Regions from separate parts of the Enterobacter sp. MG-EB028 genome, predicted to be linked through region 1. Evidence: predicted binding sites of a transcription regulator. Region 1 holds the regulator's gene; each other region holds the start of a gene.
What was found. The regulator Fur, encoded in region 1, represses iron uptake genes when iron is present. The targets are predictions, from matches to a motif close to ATAATAATGAGAACNACTATCAA.
Positions count from the first base shown of each region.

Region 2: ACR42C_RS16280 (Nramp family divalent metal transporter) is a predicted target of Fur. The motif match lies at 4,405-4,427, and genes of this name have one in related genera.
Region 3: bfd (bacterioferritin-associated ferredoxin) is a predicted target of Fur. The motif match lies at 1,092-1,114, and genes of this name have one in related genera.

Region 1 is NZ_CP195079.1:1,377,657-1,383,883, forward strand. Features, by position in the region: gene chiP (chitoporin ChiP) at 105-1,502, shown strand; gene chiQ (ChiQ/YbfN family lipoprotein) at 1,550-1,876, shown strand; gene fur (ferric iron uptake transcriptional regulator) at 1,969-2,415, opposite strand; gene fldA (flavodoxin FldA) at 2,706-3,236, opposite strand; gene ybfE (LexA regulated protein) at 3,392-3,679, opposite strand; gene ybfF (esterase) at 3,808-4,581, opposite strand; gene seqA (replication initiation negative regulator SeqA) at 4,765-5,313, shown strand; gene pgm (phosphoglucomutase (alpha-D-glucose-1,6-bisphosphate-dependent)) at 5,338-6,227, shown strand, end outside.
Region 2 is NZ_CP195079.1:3,446,501-3,452,727, reverse strand. Features, by position in the region: gene ACR42C_RS16305 (YfeC-like transcriptional regulator) at 1-74, opposite strand, end outside; tRNA gene ACR42C_RS16300 (tRNA-Ala) at 292-367, shown strand; tRNA gene ACR42C_RS16295 (tRNA-Ala) at 409-484, shown strand; gene ACR42C_RS16290 (sensor domain-containing phosphodiesterase) at 700-2,889, shown strand; gene ACR42C_RS16285 (NupC/NupG family nucleoside CNT transporter) at 2,935-4,122, opposite strand; gene ACR42C_RS16280 (Nramp family divalent metal transporter) at 4,469-5,707, shown strand; gene ACR42C_RS16275 (DUF2502 domain-containing protein) at 5,740-6,090, opposite strand; gene mgrA (L-glyceraldehyde 3-phosphate reductase) at 6,218-6,227, opposite strand, start outside.
Region 3 is NZ_CP195079.1:4,391,386-4,397,612, reverse strand. Features, by position in the region: gene tuf (elongation factor Tu) at 1-970, shown strand, start outside; gene bfd (bacterioferritin-associated ferredoxin) at 1,149-1,343, shown strand; gene bfr (bacterioferritin) at 1,416-1,892, shown strand; gene ACR42C_RS20935 (prepilin peptidase) at 1,909-2,679, opposite strand; gene gspM (type II secretion system protein GspM) at 2,681-3,163, opposite strand; gene gspL (type II secretion system protein GspL) at 3,156-4,295, opposite strand; gene gspK (type II secretion system minor pseudopilin GspK) at 4,300-5,280, opposite strand; gene ACR42C_RS20915 (PulJ/GspJ family protein) at 5,277-5,855, opposite strand; gene gspI (type II secretion system minor pseudopilin GspI) at 5,852-6,205, opposite strand; gene gspH (type II secretion system minor pseudopilin GspH) at 6,202-6,227, opposite strand, start outside.

The DNA.
Region 1 (6,227 bases):
AAAGACGGTAGTTAATTCGAGGGTATTTATAACTACCCCTGACCATTTGGTCTTTTATATTTTCGCCGTTTAAGGCGTTTTAATTCGTCAAAGAGGAATAATCTATGCGTACGTTCAGTGGCAAACGTAATGCGCTGGCGCTGGCTATTGCCGGTGTGACAGCAATGTCGGGCCTGGTGGTGACACCAGAGGCGAAAGCAGCAGGTTTCATCGAAGATTCTACCCTCACTGGCGGTATTTATTACTGGCAGCGTGAACGTGACCGTAAAGATGTCACAGAAGATAAATACAAAACCAACCTCTCTCACTCCACCTGGAACGCCAACCTGGACTTCCAGTCAGGCTATGCCGCTGATATGTTCGGTCTGGATATTGCTGCATTTACCGCAATCGAAATGGCGGAAAACGGCGACAGCGGCCACCCGAACGAAATTGCCTTCTCCTCCAGCAATAAAGCCTATGACGAAGACTGGTCCGGAGATAAAAGCGGTATCAGCCTTTATAAGGCTGCAGCGAAATTTAAATACGGCCCGGTCTGGGCGCGCGGGGGGTATATTCAGCCAACCGGCCAGACGCTGTTAGCGCCGCACTGGAGCTTTATGCCTGGTACCTATCAGGGTGCAGAAGCCGGGGCTAACTTTGACTACGGTGACGCAGGTGCGTTGAGCTTCTCCTATATGTGGACCAACGAGTACAAAGCACCGTGGCACATCGAAATGGATAAGTTCTACCAGAACGATAAGAAAACTAAAGTCGATTACCTCCACTCGCTGGGCGCGAAGTACGACTTTAAAAACGATCTGGTTCTGGAAGCTGCATTTGGTCAGGCGGAAGGCTATATCGATCAGTATTTTGCTAAAGCCAGCTACAAATTTGATATCGCCGGTAGCCCGCTGAGCACCAGCTACCAGTTCTACGGTACGCGCGATAAGGTCAGCGATGGCAGCGTAAATGACATTTATAACGGCACCGCGTGGCTTCAGGCGCTGACTTTCGGCTACAAAGTCGGTCAGGTTGATTTGCGTCTGGAAGGGACATGGGTGAAGGCGGAAGGGCAGCAGGGCTACTTCCTGCAGCGTATGACCCCGACCTATGCATCATCCAATGGTCGTCTGGATATCTGGTGGGATAACCGCTCCGACTTCAACGCCGACGGCGAGAAAGCGGTCTTCTTCGGCGCCATGTATGACCTGAAAAACTGGAACCTGCCTGGCTGGGCGGTGGGTGCTTCTTACGCATACGCCTGGGACGCAAAACCAGCAGACATGGCGACGCCGGATGCCTACTACGATCCAAACTATCGCCTGAAAGAGTCCTCCTACAGCCTGGATGCTATCTATACCCTGCAGGATGGCCGCGCGAAAGGCACGATGTTCAAGCTGCATTTCACCCAGTATGACAACCACTCCGATATTCCAAGCTATGCGGGCGGTTACGGCAACATCTTCCAGGATGAACGTGACGTCAAATTCATGGTTATCGCCCCATTCACCATCTTCTGATGAGCACACCGGCGGGCTGAGTCCCGCCGGTCTGGAGACTGCACATGATGAAAAAAATCGTAATCGTCGCGTTGCTGGCATCAGGGCTGGTGGCGTGCGTTCAGACTCAGGCGCCGAAAGAGGATTCCCGTCTGAAGGAGGCGTATAGCGCCTGTATTAATACTGCCGAAGGATCGCCAGAGAAAATCGAAGCCTGTCAGAGCGTGCTGAATGTGTTGAAGAAAGAGAAAGCGCATGAGCAGTTCGCGACGCAGGAGAACGTTCGGGTGATGGATTATCAGGCCTGTATTCAGGCGCGTAAAACCGGTAACGATCAGGAAGTGGCGAAGCGTTGCGATAAGATCTGGAACGAGATACGCAATAACAATAAATAAGTTGCTTTACGCCCGGTGGCACTTTGCTTACCGGGCTTTTTTGACGCAAAAAAAAGCCAACCTCGCGGCTGGCTCAGAGTATGAACGCTAACTTATTTTGTGTCGTGAGCGTGTTCATTCTCGCGGCAATCCCCTTCAGCGCAGTGACCGTATAGGTACAGGCTGTGGTTGGTCAGGCGAATGCCGTGACGAGCTGCGATTTCACGCTGACGCGCTTCGATGGAATCATCGCTAAATTCAATGACCTTGCCGCAATCGAGGCAGATCAGGTGATCGTGGTGATGCTGCTGGGTCAGTTCGAATACAGATTTACCGCCTTCGAAATTATGACGGGTAACAATGCCCGCGTCATCAAACTGGTTCAGCACGCGATAAACGGTGGCCAGCCCAATCTCTTCACCCATGTCGATAAGACGTTTATAAAGGTCTTCCGCACTGACATGGTGATTGTCTGGACCCTGAAGCACTTCGAGGATTTTTAATCGAGGAAGCGTTACTTTCAGGCCAGCCTTCTTTAATGCGGTATTGTTGTCAGTCATGCGGAATCTGTCCTGTTGCTAAACGATTCACTTCTGAAGGAAGTGACAGAAAATGCACCTGGGTTAATGCGTCTCATTATAGAACTGCCATGCCTAAATGAAAACTGCAAGTCTCAGGCAAAGTATGCTTATAAAAACGTGGTATCACCAACAAACTTGCTCAATGAAAACCACATTTTGCCAGGGAGACATTGTACAGGTCTGGGCGAAAAAGTTAAAAGTTTGTAGCAATTAATTTAATCGGTTTTACCTGGAAAACGGGCGCAACCTGCGTTGCGCCGTAGAAAAAATCAGGCGTTGAGAATATCGTCCAGGTGGAGTTCTTCACGGATCTGCTTAACCCACTTCTCTACACGCTCTGCCGTAAGCTCAGGCTGACGGTCTTCGTCAATGGCCAGACCGACAAAATGATCGTCATCGGCCAGGCCTTTAGAGGCTTCGAAGTGGTAACCGGCAGTCGGCCAGTGACCAACAATAACCGCGCCATTCGGCTCAATGATGTCGCGAATCGTCCCCAGCGCGTCACAGAAGTACTCGGCATAGTCTTCCTGATCGCCACAGCCAAACAGTGCGACCAGCTTCCCGTTGAAGTCCACCTCTTCCAGCGTCGGGAAGAAATCGTCCCAGTCGCACTGGGCTTCACCGTAGTACCAGGTTGGAATACCCAGCAGCAGAATGTCATAGCCCTCGAGATCTTCTTTGCTGCTCTTGGCGATGTCATGCACATCAGCAACGTCTTTACCGAGCTGTTTCTGAATGTTTTTTGCGATATTTTCGGTATTGCCGGTATCACTGCCGAAGAAAATGCCGATGATTGCCATGAGTAAAATAACCTCTTGAAACTTAATGGTATGGTGGCGCAATTCGGCCACGGATAAGGGCAATAATAGCAGAACTGGCAACCCTGCGGAAACCGCTATCGCGCAGGACTGCACTCTGTGCTACATGAAAAGGGCGATAAAGGGGTTTTTCAGACTTATGCCTGGCTGCGAAGCGTCTCAAGCTGAGCGATGAGCATCTCTTCAATAAGCTCGCTGCGGCTGATATTACGCGCCTCGGCCAGCTCGTTAAGCGCATCGACAGCGTCAGCGTTGAGCTTCAGTTCGACACGCTTAAGCCCACGATTTTTATCGCGTTTAAGCTGATTGCGTTTATTGATACGCAGCTGTTCATCGCGCGAAAGCGGATTCGTTTTCGGTCGTCCCGGTCGACGCTCATTCGCGAACAGATCTAGTGTCGTACGGTCCGTTTGTTCTTTGGCCATGATTCTGAGACTTCGGGGGAAACACGCCGCCCTGCTAAAGCCCGGGCGATAAGCGCGCCATCATACATCACCAAAAACGGCACGCCAACGACTGGAAGCCTGTCATCTTCCAGTCGCTCTCTTTTTAATCAATTTGCAGTATCAGCGAGATAGCGGCGGATAGCGCGCAGTACAGCGTCAGGTTTTTCGGCGTGAACCCAGTGCCCGGCCCCGGCAATCACGTGGGCGCGCGCCTGCGGGAACTGTGCCAGCAGCGTGTCGCGGTAAGCGTCGGTAATATAAGGAGAGTGGCCGCCGCGAATAAAGAGAGCAGGGTGCGGCCAGGTGGGGACGGTTTCCCAGCCCACGATGTTGTTGTACTGGTCCCACAGCACCGGCACGTTAAAACGCCATTGCCCGTCAACAAACGACTTCAAAAGGAACTGCACCACGCCTTCTTCATCAAGATGTTCACGCATAACCGTTGCCGCCTGCTGACGTGTGGAAACGCCAGCTGCAGTTACAGCATTAATTGCTGCGAAAATCTCATCATGACGTCGAACGTCGTAGTCCACAGGGGCAACATCAATGACCACAAGCCCGGAAATGCGCTCTGGCGCCAGCGCGGTGAGTGCCATAACCGCTTTACCGCCCATTGAATGCCCTATGAGGGTCACCTTCTGCAGATTGTGCGCATCAAGCGTATCCAGCAGATCCTTCGCCATTGCCGCATAGGTCATTTCGTCTGAGCGGCCGGAAAGCCCGTGATTGCGCATATCAACCTGTAGAATATCGTGATCGGTGACCAAATCGCGGGCCAGCACGCCCAGGTTATCCAGGCTGCCAAAAAGTCCATGAACCAGCACGATGGGGGAATTATTGTTCGGCGATTGTGCAGTTTGCGCTCGGGTATTCAATTTCATGGCAAAGTTCTTTTTTTACGTATGTCAGGTTAGGGTATCATGTTGACCATTCTGCCGCCCGGCTGCAAGGTTCCAGTTTAATCTGACTTTTGCCGCCAACCTGGTTTGACGCTATCCGCTGTTGGGATTTGACCTTATAATCCCAATGACTTGTATTCAGATAAGATATCGCACTGGATTAAGATGAAAACAATCGAAGTTGATGACGAACTCTATCAGTATATTGCCAGCCAGACGCGGCATATCGGGGAGAGCGCGTCCGACATTTTACGGCGCATGCTTAAAATTTCCGCCGCTTCACAGCCTGCCACCCCAGTTACCAAAGATGTCGTGTCTCAGCCGAGCGTTGCTGCACAGGCAAAACCTGCCGTGACGCCGGTAAAAGATAAAGTGCGCGCGATGCGCGAGCTGCTGCTCTCCGACGAATATGCGGAGCAGAAAAAGGCGGTCAACCGTTTTATGCTGGTGCTGTCTACACTTTACGCCCTGGATAACAAAGCGTTTGCTGAAGCGACCGAGTCGCTGCACGGCCGTACCCGCGTCTATTTCGCGGGCGACGAGCAGACGCTGCTGCAAAATGGCAATCAAACCAAACCTAAACATGTCCCTGGCACCCCGTACTGGGTGATCACCAATACCAATACGGGCCGCAAGTGCAGCATGATTGAACACATCATGCAGTCCATGCAGTTCCCGGCGGAATTGATTGAAAAGGTTTGCGGTACAATTTAACCCTTGCATCATAAGGACCCGGTAATGGCAAATCACAGCCGTGCAGGCCAACCTGCACAACAAAGCGATTTGATTAACGTCGCTCAGCTGACCGCGCAGTATTACGTGCTGAAACCGGTCGTGGGCAACGCAGAACACGCAGTGAAGTTTGGTACATCTGGTCACCGCGGCAGCGCGGCGCGCCACAGCTTTAACGAACCGCATATTCTGGCCATTGCTCAGGCCATTGCGGAAGAGCGCGCCAAAAACGGCGTTACCGGTCCGTGCTACGTGGGCAAAGATACCCATGCGCTGTCTGAACCGGCGTTCATTTCCGTGCTGGAAGTGCTGGCGGCAAACGGCGTTGACGTGATTGTGCAGGAGAACAATGGCTTCACCCCAACGCCGGCGGTATCAAACGCAATCCTTGTGCACAACAAAAAAGGTGGCGCACTGGCAGACGGGATCGTTATCACGCCATCCCACAACCCGCCGGAAGACGGTGGTATCAAATACAACCCACCTAACGGCGGCCCGGCTGACACCAACGTCACCAAAGTGGTGGAAGATCGTGCAAACGCGCTGCTGGCCGACGGCCTGAAAGGCGTTAAACGTATTTCTCTTGATGAAGCGATGGCCTCCGGCCACGTGAAAGAGCAGGATCTGGTTCAGCCGTTCGTGGAAGGGCTGGCGGATATCGTCGATATGGCGGCGATTCAGAAAGCCGGCCTGAAGCTGGGCGTGGATCCGCTGGGCGGCTCCGGTATTGAGTACTGGAAGCGCATCGCCGAGCACTACAAGCTGGATCTGACCATCGTGAACGATCACGTTGATCAGACCTTCCGCTTCATGCACCTGGACAAAGACGGCGCGATCCGTATGGACTGCTCCTCCGAGTGCGCGATGGCGGGCCTGCTGGCGCTGCGCGACAAGTT
Region 2 (6,227 bases), 2.1 Mb from region 1:
CATTTATTGATGGTCTGTCGGCTATAGCCAGTGAGGAGGGCTAACTCTTCCGGCGTCATTCGTTCCTTGATCATGCAATTTCCTGAATATTCGTGGGGTTAATTAATGGCTCATTTTATAGCACCGTTTTACATGAAAACGTGACAGGCTTAACTCATGACTGCGAGCAGGCTCGCAAAGTGATTCATTTGCATGATTTTTCGGCGATTGAATAGCTGGAATTGATTTTGCCGTTGACACTCCGCGGCGGAATTCATATTATGCCGCCCGTCAACATGACAGCTTTACGATGGGGCTATAGCTCAGCTGGGAGAGCGCCTGCATGGCATGCAGGAGGTCAGCGGTTCGATCCCGCTTAGCTCCACCAAACTCTGAACCCAACAGAGTGCGGTTAGTAAAGTCACATGTGGGGCTATAGCTCAGCTGGGAGAGCGCTTGCATGGCATGCAAGAGGTCAGCGGTTCGATCCCGCTTAGCTCCACCAAAATTTTAAACCCTCGTCAAAAGACGAGGGTTTTTTTTATCTGTTTGTAAAACCCCTCACCACTTTTTGTTATCAAAAAGAAGGTATTCCTGTACCTGACCTCAATCGACATCAATAAACCAGTCTATAAATAGACTTCAACTTGATTCGTGCAATTAATAAACCTATTATCCATCCGGTCAATAAAATGAACGGATAATAATGTCATCATCTTAATGAATAGAAAAACGTACAATAATGTAAAGATATTTATAATTGCCCTGACAATATGTCTGATTGCGGTACCTTTTTCCCGTTACCTCTCTCCCCGCGCAATGGTAAATGGTCACGATGTTTATTTAGCGTGGCTCCCCCTGAGCGTAATGCTGGCGGTAATACTGTTATTTGGTCGCCGGGCCGTTCTTCCCATTTTGTTAGGTTTTAGTGTCACTAATTTATTTTACGTTAATTTAGTGCCGCTACAATATTCAGTATTACTGTTTTGTCAGACCTTTTCGCTGTTCGCGGCGTGTGGCCTTCTGCGCCTCATGCTGGGCAGGCGCTGGCGCTTCTGCATCCCGAACAAGCACGTCGGGTTACGTATATTCTGGCTCGGTTTTATCGTTCCCGTCGGCATTAAGCTGTCGATGTATTTAGCTGGCTATTTCTTTGATTTCCCGGTAACTATCTCCACCTTCTTCGGCGAAGGAACGGTAATTTATAACGTCGTGGATATTCAAAGCCTGATTTGCGCGGCGCTGATTTTTACCATGATGTTCTATTACCCGTTAAGAATGATAATTAATCCCCGCTATGCCATAACCTTCTGGCGGCGAAGCGTGAAGCCCGTGTTTTTCCACAAGAATTCATTATATATATTTGTCTGGCTGATCCTTTTAGGCTTCGTCCTCGCCGTTTTATGTGGGCCTTTTGAATCACCTGTTATTGCGGGCTATTTAATGCCGCTGATTTTTATTCTTTTTACCTTAGCGATAAGCCGCCTTACCTACGCGCTTATCTCACTGCTGTGGGCTGCTTCAGCGCTTCTGCTGTTGACCTACAACTATAACTTCCTGAACGGGGTGGAAACCGGCCATTCGCTCTCCTTTATTCTGTCCGTGCTGATCTCTTTTGCCATCTGCTTGCTTTACATGTCGCGGATTTACCAGCGCAGCGAGTGGCTGAAGCGGGGGTGGCAGGGCAGGGCGCTCACCGATCCGCTAACCGGTTTACCCAATATTCGTGCCCTGGAAGAGCATCTTGAGATGCATCCGGAGGCCAAGGTTTGCATGTTGCGCATGGAGAACCTGGAATTTTTGAGCCGCCACTACGGGATCCTCATGCGGGTCCATTGCAAACGAACGATCGCCACGTCGCTGCAGCCGCTTCTGCAAAAGAATGAGATGCTCTTCCAGTTACCCGGAAGCGAGCTGGTGGTGGTATTGCTGGGGCCGGAAATTGCAGAGCGTCTCCAGCATATGGTCGATCGGCTGAACAGCCGTAAGATTTTCTGGAACAACACCGGGCTGGATATTGAGTTTGGTGCGTCCTGGGGAATGGTAGAAAACGGTGAAAATTTGCATCACACGCTGGGGCAACTGAGCTGGCTGGCCGAGCAATCTTGCGCAGGGCACAACGTGCTTGCGCTGACGAATAGCCTGGAGGCAGCATCGGGACAAACAACGGAGCGTGTTCTGATGTTAGCGCGTATTAAGCATGCTCTGGAGACAGATCGGTTCCATTTATACGTGCAGCCGATTCAGAAGGCAGACGGTAGCGGCTACTATGAAATTCTGACGCGCATGGAGAGTGAAGGGGAGATCATCACCCCGGATCGCTTTATTCCGTTGGTTGCCCAGTTCAACCTCAGCCACCGGTTTGATATGTGCGTTATGGAAAAATTACTGCAGTGGCTGCGCGATCACCCTGCGACGCAGGCTGGCGCCCGTTTCTCCGTCAATCTGATGCCGCTCACGCTGATGCAACAGGAGGTGGCGACCGAGATTTGTACGCTGTTTGAGCGCTACGGCGTTGCGCCTCAGACCGTGGTGATTGAGATCACTGAAGAGCAGGCCTTCTCACATTCCGGCTGCAGCATCAGCAATATTCAACAACTGCGGGATTATGGTTTCCGGATTGCCATTGATGATTTTGGCACCGGTTATGCCAACTACGAGCGTCTCAGACGTCTGCAGGCAGATATCATTAAAATTGACGGCTGCTTTGTTAAAGATATTTGCACTGATGATATGGATGCGATGATCGTCCAGTCGATGTGTAATCTGGCGAAAACGAAATCGCTGTGCATTGTCGCGGAATATGTAGAAACACCGGCGCAGCGGGAGATGCTGCTTCGCTTCGGCGTGGATTATCTGCAGGGCTATCTGATAGGCAAACCCAAACCGCTGAAAGAATTGCGGGCATAAAAAAACCGGGAGCGAAGCTCCCGGTTTTTGTTTTAACAGTAAACGTTACAGTACCAGTGCTGCGATAGAAGCAGACAGAACGCTCACCAGGGTGGAGCCGTAAACCAGTTTCAGGCCAAAGCGAGAAACTACGTTACCTTGTTCTTCGTTCAGGCCTTTAATCGCACCGGCGATAATGCCGATGGACGAGAAGTTGGCGAAGGAGACCAGGAATACGGACAGAATACCCACCGCACGTGGAGAGAGCGTGCCGGCAATTTTCTGCAGATCCATCATCGCAACGAATTCGTTTGAAACCAGCTTGGTCGCCATGATACTGCCCACCTGCAGCGCTTCGTGAGCCGGAACACCCATCACCCAGGCAAATGGATAGAAGATGTAGCCCAGAATGCCCTGGAAGGAGATACCCAGCACCGCAGCGAACAGGGCGTTCAGCGCAGCAATCAGCGCAATGAAGCCGATCAGCATGGCGGCAACGATAATCGCCACTTTGAAACCGGCCAGAATGTACTCACCCAGCATTTCGAAGAAGCTCTGACCTTCGTGCAGGTTAGACATCTGGATGTTCTCTTCGCTGGCGTCAACACGGTACGGGTTGATCAGCGACAGAACGATAAAGGTGCTGAACATGTTCAGAACCAGCGCTGCAACAACATATTTTGGCTCCAGCATGGTCATATACGCGCCCACGATAGACATGGAAACGGTAGACATTGCGGTTGCCGCCATGGTGTACATGCGGTTACGGGACATTTTGCCGAGGATATCTTTATACGCGATGAAGTTCTCAGACTGACCGAGGATCAGTGAGCTTACGGCGTTGAAAGATTCCAGCTTACCCATGCCGTTCACTTTGGATAACAGGAAACCAATTCCTCGAATAACGAACGGCAGAACGCGGATGTGCTGCAGAATACCGATGAGCGCGGAGATGAAGACGATTGGGCACAGTACCTTCAGGAAGAAGAACGCCAGACCTTCGTCGTTCATTTTACCGAAGACAAAGTTTGTCCCTTCGTTGGCGAATCCGAGCAGTTTTTCGAACATTTCGGAGAAGCCTTTCACGAAGCCGAGGCCTACGTTGGAGTTCAGGAAGAACCACGCAAGTAAAACTTCAATGACCAGCAGTTGGACAACATAACGAATACGAATTTTTTTGCGGTCTGTGCTGACCAGCAATGCGAGTGCAGTAACGACAACAAGTGCCAGGACAAAATGAAGGACGCGGTCCATATTTGCTCCAAATATGAGGCAGGTTTAATTTTCGTGCACATTCTATGTAACAAGCGAAAAGAAAACGAGATCAAGGACACACTATAGTTACATCCTGTGACGAGTCTCAAAAATAGTGATCCACAATACATTTTTGTTATGTTAGGTAAATGAGTGAAAAGTTAAGTTTGTGTGCTACGCTTCACAAATGACTGCGCATTTTCACATTCTGTGATGTCGCACCACCTGCCCATCTATCGTTCTTAGCTATCAGAGAAATCATTTCAAACCATTCAAATGATCTTGATAATCATTCTCATTTTGATAGCATTAAACATAGCAAAGGCTATATTTCCAGAGGCAGATAATGACAAACAGTCGCGTAGAAGGTAGCAGTGGCAGAGCAGCGCGCAAGTTGCGGTTCGCATTAATGGGGCCTGCGTTCATTGCTGCCATCGGCTATATCGATCCGGGTAATTTTGCGACCAATATTCAGGCCGGGGCCAGCTTCGGCTATAAGCTGCTGTGGGTGGTCGTCTGGGCTAACCTGATGGCGATGCTGATCCAGATGCTCTCTGCAAAGCTGGGGATTGCCACGGGTAAAAACCTGGCGGAGCAAATCCGCGACCACTATCCGCGTCCAGCGGTCTGGCTCTACTGGGTTCAGGCAGAAATCATCGCCATGGCAACCGACCTCGCTGAGTTTATCGGCGCGGCGATCGGCTTTAAGCTAATTCTGGGTGTGTCACTGTTACAAGGGGCGGTACTGACCGGGATTGCTACGTTCCTGATCCTGATGCTGCAGCGTCGAGGGCAAAAGCCGCTGGAGAAGGTCATTGGTGGTCTGCTGCTGTTTGTCGCTGCGGCGTACATCGTTGAGCTGATTTTCTCACAGCCGAACCTGGCGCAGCTCGCGACAGGCATGGTGATCCCAGGCCTGCCCACCTCGGAAGCGGTGTTCCTGGCCGCCGGGGTGTTGGGGGCGACCATCATGCCGCATGTCATTTATTTACACTCCTCGCTGACCCAACATCTTCATGGTGGGACGCGCAAAGAGCGTTATTCGGCAACCAAATGGGATGTGGCAATCGCCATGACCATCGCGGGTTTTGTGAATCTGGCGATGATGGCCACCGCCGCCGCCGCTTTCCATTTTAACGGCCATACCGGTATTGCCGATCTCGATCAGGCCTATCTCACGCTGGAGCCGTTACTGAGCCATGCTGCTGCAACGATATTTGGGCTGAGCCTGGTCGCTGCCGGCCTCTCTTCCACGGTGGTAGGTACGCTGGCAGGGCAGGTGGTGATGCAGGGTTTTGTGCGCTTCCATATTCCACTGTGGGTGCGTCGTTTTGTCACCATGTTGCCGTCATTTGTTGTGATTCTGATGGGGCTCGATCCAACGCGAATTCTGGTGATGAGCCAGGTGCTGCTGAGCTTTGGTATTGCGCTGGCGCTGGTGCCGCTGCTGATTTTCACCAGCAATAAAACGTTGATGGGCGATTTGGTTAACACGACGCTGGTGAAACGAACCGGTTGGGCGATTGTGGTGGTAGTCGTAGCGCTAAACTTATGGTTGTTGATTGGCACAGCGCTGGGGCTATAAAAGAAAAAGGAGCCGGGAGGCTCCTTTTTGCATTAATGACGACCGTGGCCGTGACCACCGTGTCCTTTTCCGCCGTGACCCCAGCCGCCGCGGCGGTCGTCACGATCGTTCCAGCCTTCGCGGTAGCCGCGTTCATAGGCGTTATTTTTATACCAGCCGCGATGCAGGCCGTTATCATGCCTGCGCCAGCGGTCACCACGCCATTCATAATGACGGTTCCAGTAGTCACGGTCGCGCCAGTAGCCACCGTCCCAGTATCTGCCGTAGTCGTCACGATCGCCAATTTGTAATTTTACTGATGGCAACAGGGTGATTTCGCCCGCAGTGGCGATGAGCGGGGCTGAAGCCAGTAATACCGCTGCAAGAATCAGTGACCTGAACATACTCTTTCTCCTTCACGATCGGGGCCTTCGTGGGGCCTGTTAACGCAATATTACGAGTTGGTAAAGCCTCGTTTCATCGCCTCAACTCCGAATTGCTGAGGGAGAGCACTTTTTGCTAAAAGTGGTTTTATTTTGAG
Region 3 (6,227 bases), 1.9 Mb from region 1:
CCCGACTCGCCACTACGCACACGTAGACTGCCCAGGCCACGCCGACTATGTTAAAAACATGATCACCGGTGCTGCGCAGATGGACGGCGCGATCCTGGTTGTTGCTGCGACTGACGGCCCAATGCCTCAGACCCGTGAGCACATCCTGCTGGGTCGTCAGGTAGGCGTTCCTTTCATCATCGTGTTCCTGAACAAATGCGACATGGTTGATGACGAAGAGCTGCTGGAACTGGTAGAGATGGAAGTTCGTGAACTGCTGTCTCAGTACGATTTCCCAGGCGACGACACCCCAATCGTTCGTGGTTCCGCGCTGAAAGCGCTGGAAGGCGAAGCAGAGTGGGAAGCGAAAATCATCGAACTGGCTGGCTTCCTGGATTCTTACATCCCAGAACCAGAGCGTGCGATTGACAAGCCATTCCTGCTGCCAATCGAAGACGTATTCTCCATCTCCGGTCGTGGTACCGTTGTTACCGGTCGTGTAGAGCGCGGTATCATCAAAGTTGGTGAAGAAGTTGAAATCGTTGGTATCAAAGAGACTGCGAAGTCTACCTGTACTGGCGTTGAAATGTTCCGCAAACTGCTGGACGAAGGCCGTGCCGGTGAGAACGTTGGTGTTCTGCTGCGTGGTATCAAGCGTGAAGAAATCGAACGTGGTCAGGTTCTGGCGAAGCCAGGCTCAATCAAGCCACACACCAAGTTCGAATCTGAAGTGTACATCCTGTCCAAAGACGAAGGCGGCCGTCATACTCCGTTCTTCAAAGGCTACCGTCCACAGTTCTACTTCCGTACAACTGACGTGACCGGTACCATCGAACTGCCAGAAGGCGTAGAGATGGTAATGCCAGGCGACAACATCAAGATGGTTGTGACTCTGATCCACCCAATCGCGATGGACGACGGTCTGCGTTTCGCAATCCGTGAAGGCGGCCGTACCGTTGGCGCGGGCGTTGTTGCTAAAGTTCTGGGCTAATTAATTATCCCTGAATAAAAAAGGACGCTTCGGCGTCCTTTTTTGTTTTCTACCGTAAAGTCACTGTCATAAAAATTCGCATTATTTGTCCGCTCCCGCCCCGTATTCCGGCGCTTGTGCTATTGTAATCATAACCATTCTCACTTACACTTTGCGCATATTTTGAACGGGAGTCTCTATGTACGTTTGTTTATGTAATGGTGTAAGCGACAAAAAAATACGTCAGGCCGTTCGCCAGTTTCAGCCACAGTCATTCCAGCAGCTTCGCAAGTTTGTTCCGGTGGGAAATCAATGCGGTAAATGCGTTCGCGCAGCGCGTGAGATTATGCAGGACGAACTGATGCAGATCCCGGAATACAAAGAGATCGCGTAAGCGCCCATCTTTTTTTTGACATCCCCGTAGCCCGATCTACGCTTCAATGAGTGGAAGCGGAGGGACTATATAATGAAAGGTGATGTTAAAATCATAAGTTATCTCAATAAATTATTGGGAAATGAGCTTGTCGCAATCAACCAGTATTTTCTCCATGCAAGAATGTTCAAAAACTGGGGTCTTACACGTCTGAATGACGTTGAGTACCATGAATCTATAGATGAGATGAAACACGCTGATAAATATATCGAGCGTATTTTATTTCTTGAAGGTATTCCTAACCTGCAGGATCTCGGCAAGCTGGGCATCGGTGAAGATGTCGAGGAGATGCTGCGTTCTGACCTCAGGCTGGAACTTGAAGGTGCTAAAGACCTTCGTGAAGCCATTGCCTACGCGGACAGCGTTCATGACTATGTGAGCCGCGATATGATGATCGAAATTCTGGCAGACGAGGAAGGTCACATAGACTGGCTGGAGACCGAACTCGATCTTATCGATAAACTCGGTATCCAGAATTATTTACTGGCGCAAATCCGCGAAGAGGAATAACACCGTCTTAAGGTGCTCAGGTTATAAACCAGTAAAAATAGCCGAAGCCGCTCGCCGCCAACGCTGGTCCGAAAGGAATCACTGGCGAAACGTGCGGCTTTTTCACCATTAGCACCAGACCCCAGATGACGCCGATTAGCGACGCCGCCAGCAGGATGACCGGTAAGCTCTGCCAGCCTGTCCAGGCACCTGCTGCCGCAAGCAACTTGAAATCTCCGAACCCCAGTCCCTCTTTATGGCGCAGAAGCCAGACCAGCCAGTAAAGTGCCCATAGAAAAAGATAGCCAGCCGCAGCACCCGTGACCGCATCCTCGCAGGTCACCACGCCACTGTGGAGATTAAACAGCAGGCCAAGCCACAGGAGCGGTAGGGTGAGCGTGTCAGGGAGCAAATAGTAACGGTAATCGATCACGCTCAGGGTCAGCGCAAACCAGAAATAGAGAAAAATCGCCAACGCTAAGACAGGTGAGGTGGGGTGCTGATAAACGCTGTAGATCGATGCCAGCAGGCACAGCGCCTCAAACATCAGATATCGAAAAGGAATTATGCCGCGGCAGTATCGGCAGCGCCCTCTCAGTAGTAGCCAGCTTAGCAATGGGAGGGTGTCCCCCCGTTTCACCACATTATTGCAATGGCTGCAGTGTGAGCCCGGCGACCACAGCGTAAGCCGCGTTTTACCCACATGATCCCTGAGGTCGCGTTGCACGATCATTGGCAACCGGTCAACGACGCGCCCCATCAGGCTACCTGCAGTCAGTCCGATTGCCAGAAACAGTATCAATTGCATCTTATTTTCCTCGGGTGCCCAGCGGAAGCGTCATACGCGTGAGGATAATGCTGCTGTCACCTTGCTTACTGGCGTGAAATTCCAGCGTATCGATGGGAAGCCCCTTTTCAAGTTGCAGCTGCCACAGCCATGACATAAACGCCTCCACGTCGATCGCCGCAGCGGTGACCTCCAGCGTTTCATCCTTCTGACTAATCTTCACCGTGGGGCCTGCCTGTTTTGCATCGGCAACGACTGCATTTACTAAGGTTTTAGCCCCATTGCGTATAGGCAGTAGACCCCGTCCGGAGGCCTGTTTCTCCAGCCAATCCGTGTCGCGCTTCAGCTTTTGACAACGTAGTTGCAGCGTGTCGACGGCGCGAGACAGCGGAAGATAGAGGCCGAAGCTGTACAGGATGAAAGGAGTAAGGACGATTAACGCCACGTACAGTACTCGTTCGTTTCCGTTTTTCTGTGATAGCCAGTTCTTTAAGCGATTAATCATTGCGTAGCGTCCACAATCCTTGTTGATGTTTTTCAATTCGCAGCGATAGTCCTGACGCGTCAGCGGCAATAAATTGTTTGACGGTGGCCTCATCAGGGGCAAAAAGCAAAATCCGTAGCAAACCTTGTTTGCGATCGTAGTCCACGCCCTCAAGCGATAACGTCGGAAACGTCGACATACCCTCATGTAACCGCTGCAGAATCGGGAGCGGTGCGGGAAAGGTGCGTTGCAACTGCGACGGGAGAAAGGCCTTCATGTTGTTTCGGTGCGGGTTGTCGGGTATGTAGCTTTGCCACAGCGCCTGCTGTCGGTTTTTCAATTGCTGTTCAAGAGTATGGAGTTGCCAGTAAAGTCCCGCCTGGGTAAGGAGCGCAACACCAGCGGCCAGCAACACGCAACCGACGGCCACTTTTTTCAGGCGGCCCATGAGAAGTCTCGCCTTGTCGCCATCGGTAACGCGCCCGTGCAGCAGGTTGACTGTGTGGGCTTGAGGATACAGGGCAAGCAGCGGCTGCAGCGCGTGTACGCTATCGTCATGACCGATATTCGTAAGTTGGCCATAACACAACAGCCGCGTGGGTCGATAGTGAGCAAGCAAATGTTCAAGCCAAATGTCGGACAGCCGACAGGCACGCCCTTCGTGTGTTCTGACCAGCCAGGCGTCTTTATCGCGCCAAAGCGTCCAGCCCTCTTCGGTCACAGGCAGTGCGAGCGCGTCGAGCGTCACGTGACAAAGGTTAAAACCGGCATCAAGAAAAGGCATTAACCTGGCCTTGAGCCAGGCGAGATCAATACCCACGACCCTGAGTTCCTCGTTGTGGTGACATAGGATCGTCCAGTGGTGTACTGGTTGCCCCTCATCCAGTGTCTCATCCGCCAGCCACTGTAATTTTTGGGCGGTCAACTCGTAGCCGCTTGTCGGGACGGTTAACGTTCTGAAGGTTGCCTTCTGTACCGGAAGGAGGAGGTGAGTCGGACGGTCTGCCTGTTGGCGCGCCAGCCCCGACAGCGAGGCGCCCGGCTCCAGCGAGTGTATCTCGCAGCGGCTCTGCTCATCATACAGCGTCCATTCCAGAGGGCCATCCGGCGCTTCGGAAAGACGAATGAGTAAAGTAGAAGAGGTCGTTAACATCCTTTTAATCTTCCTCGCCCGCAATGAGCTGGCGCTGATAAATCTTAAACGTGCTGTTTTTGTCGTCATAAAGCAGTGTGGTGATCATTCCGGCGTTCAGTTCGCCCTGTTGGGCGGAAGCGACAATGCGAAAATAGCTGCTGCGGGTGGTCAGTAATTTCTTGACCACGTCCACTAGCGGCCTGGCAGCGCTAAACTCTTTTTGTGCCAGCCAGGTAAATTCGTCCACGCTTTTCCAGCCCCCCTCGGGACGTTTGTTTAGCAATGCTTTGGCATCTTCGACAGTGAGGTCATTACTAAACAGGGCGGCAAGCAGCGGGGCGTCCTCCTCTTTAAGGCGGTTAATATTGATAGAAAGGCTTGAGCTAAACTGGGCGCAAATGTATGGAGACAATTTTTGATAAAGTGCCGGCGTCATTCCTTTTACCCTGCGAACTTCGCTGGGAAGATAAAACAGCTGGTTTGCCGGTAATGGTTTAAGCGCCTCTTGCTGATAGTACTCGTCTTCCGCGCCGTACCGCCGCGGTGTTGTATCTGGGTCTATTGCATCGGCCAGCGAGTCCACAATCTCTCTCGCCTGCATTTTCTCTACTCCTGATTGTTCGAGCAGTGCGGTGAATACGGTGATGCTATAGGGTGGGGTCGCTAACGGTTCTGTCGGAGCTAAGGCCAGCGCATTGAGGTTATAGCAATGCTGAGCGTCTTCATAACGCCAGTTCACCTGCGTGGTGTCGCTGAGGATCCGCTTACCGGCAGGCTCCGGCTTTTCTTCATGAACGGTTTTGCTTTGCAACGCCTTTTGTAGATCTTCACGCGCCTGCGCCTCCGAGTAGAAGAGCGCGTATTTGACCTGCAGCGTATCGTTAATCCTGCGACTTCTCTGCAGCTGTGTCTGGAAGCTTATCGTCATATCAGCCGCCAGTGCGGCCATTAGCGCCATAAATAGCAGAGTTATCAATAGTGCCGATCCCTTTTCACGTTTCATTTCGCCGCCTCCATAAGAGGACTATTTTCCTGCACTTTCGGGAACCAGGGCGGCAGAATGTAGATGCGGCGGATTTGCTCCTGATCCTGTAGCTCAAGCGTGAGGCTGATTGTAGATAGCGTGCCGCCGTCTTCACTGGCCTGGAAGCGGGCGGTGAAATGCGATACGTCATTTAGCATCGGTCTCGGCGGCATCTGCTTATCGCTATCAGCCGTTGGGCGTACGGCGCGATACAGTACGCCATTTTTCACAAACCAGTGGACGGTTACCAGATTGGGCGTGACGTCAAACGGCGCGGTGCTATCCGGTGCCAGCGTCGAAAAGATCATCCCTTCCGTCTCGATAAACATTGGCTGGTTGGTCTGGCGATTATTACGCGGTACATACTGAGTCAGATCGCGGTTGAGCATCCGTTCGGTGCGCTGTAGCGCGTTGAATTTTTCCGCAACCGTCTGTGCCCGTTGGTGCTGTTCCGTCGCCTGTGAGAAAACGAGTGATGCCAGGAAGCTCAACGTGGAGAAAATAGCGATGGCCAGCATGACTTCCAGCAGCGTAAAGCCTGTCTCCTTGCTCATTTTTTTTGCTCCTGAGCAGCCTTGGGCACGGTCCATGAATACAGTTGCCGCGTGCGTCCATCCGGTGATGTCACCTCAATCAGAGTGCGGCCGATTGGTGGCTCTCCCGCGGTGGTCTGGGTCATTTGCCAGCTGAAGTTATAGCCGCTTTGCTCTGCCTGGCCGTGTGCAGGACCCGCTTCAATGAGTGCATTGTCGGCGATCCACAGCGCCAGCGTCTCCTGGCGCAGCGTATCGGTGGCAGTGAGTTGCCATTGCATGCTGCTGAGCAGAGCGATGACAGTAGTGGCCATAATCACCATTGCCAGCAACACCTCAAGCAGCATCATGCCGCTTTGCCGAGGATTCATGGCTGCTCCTGGGCGACCGTCA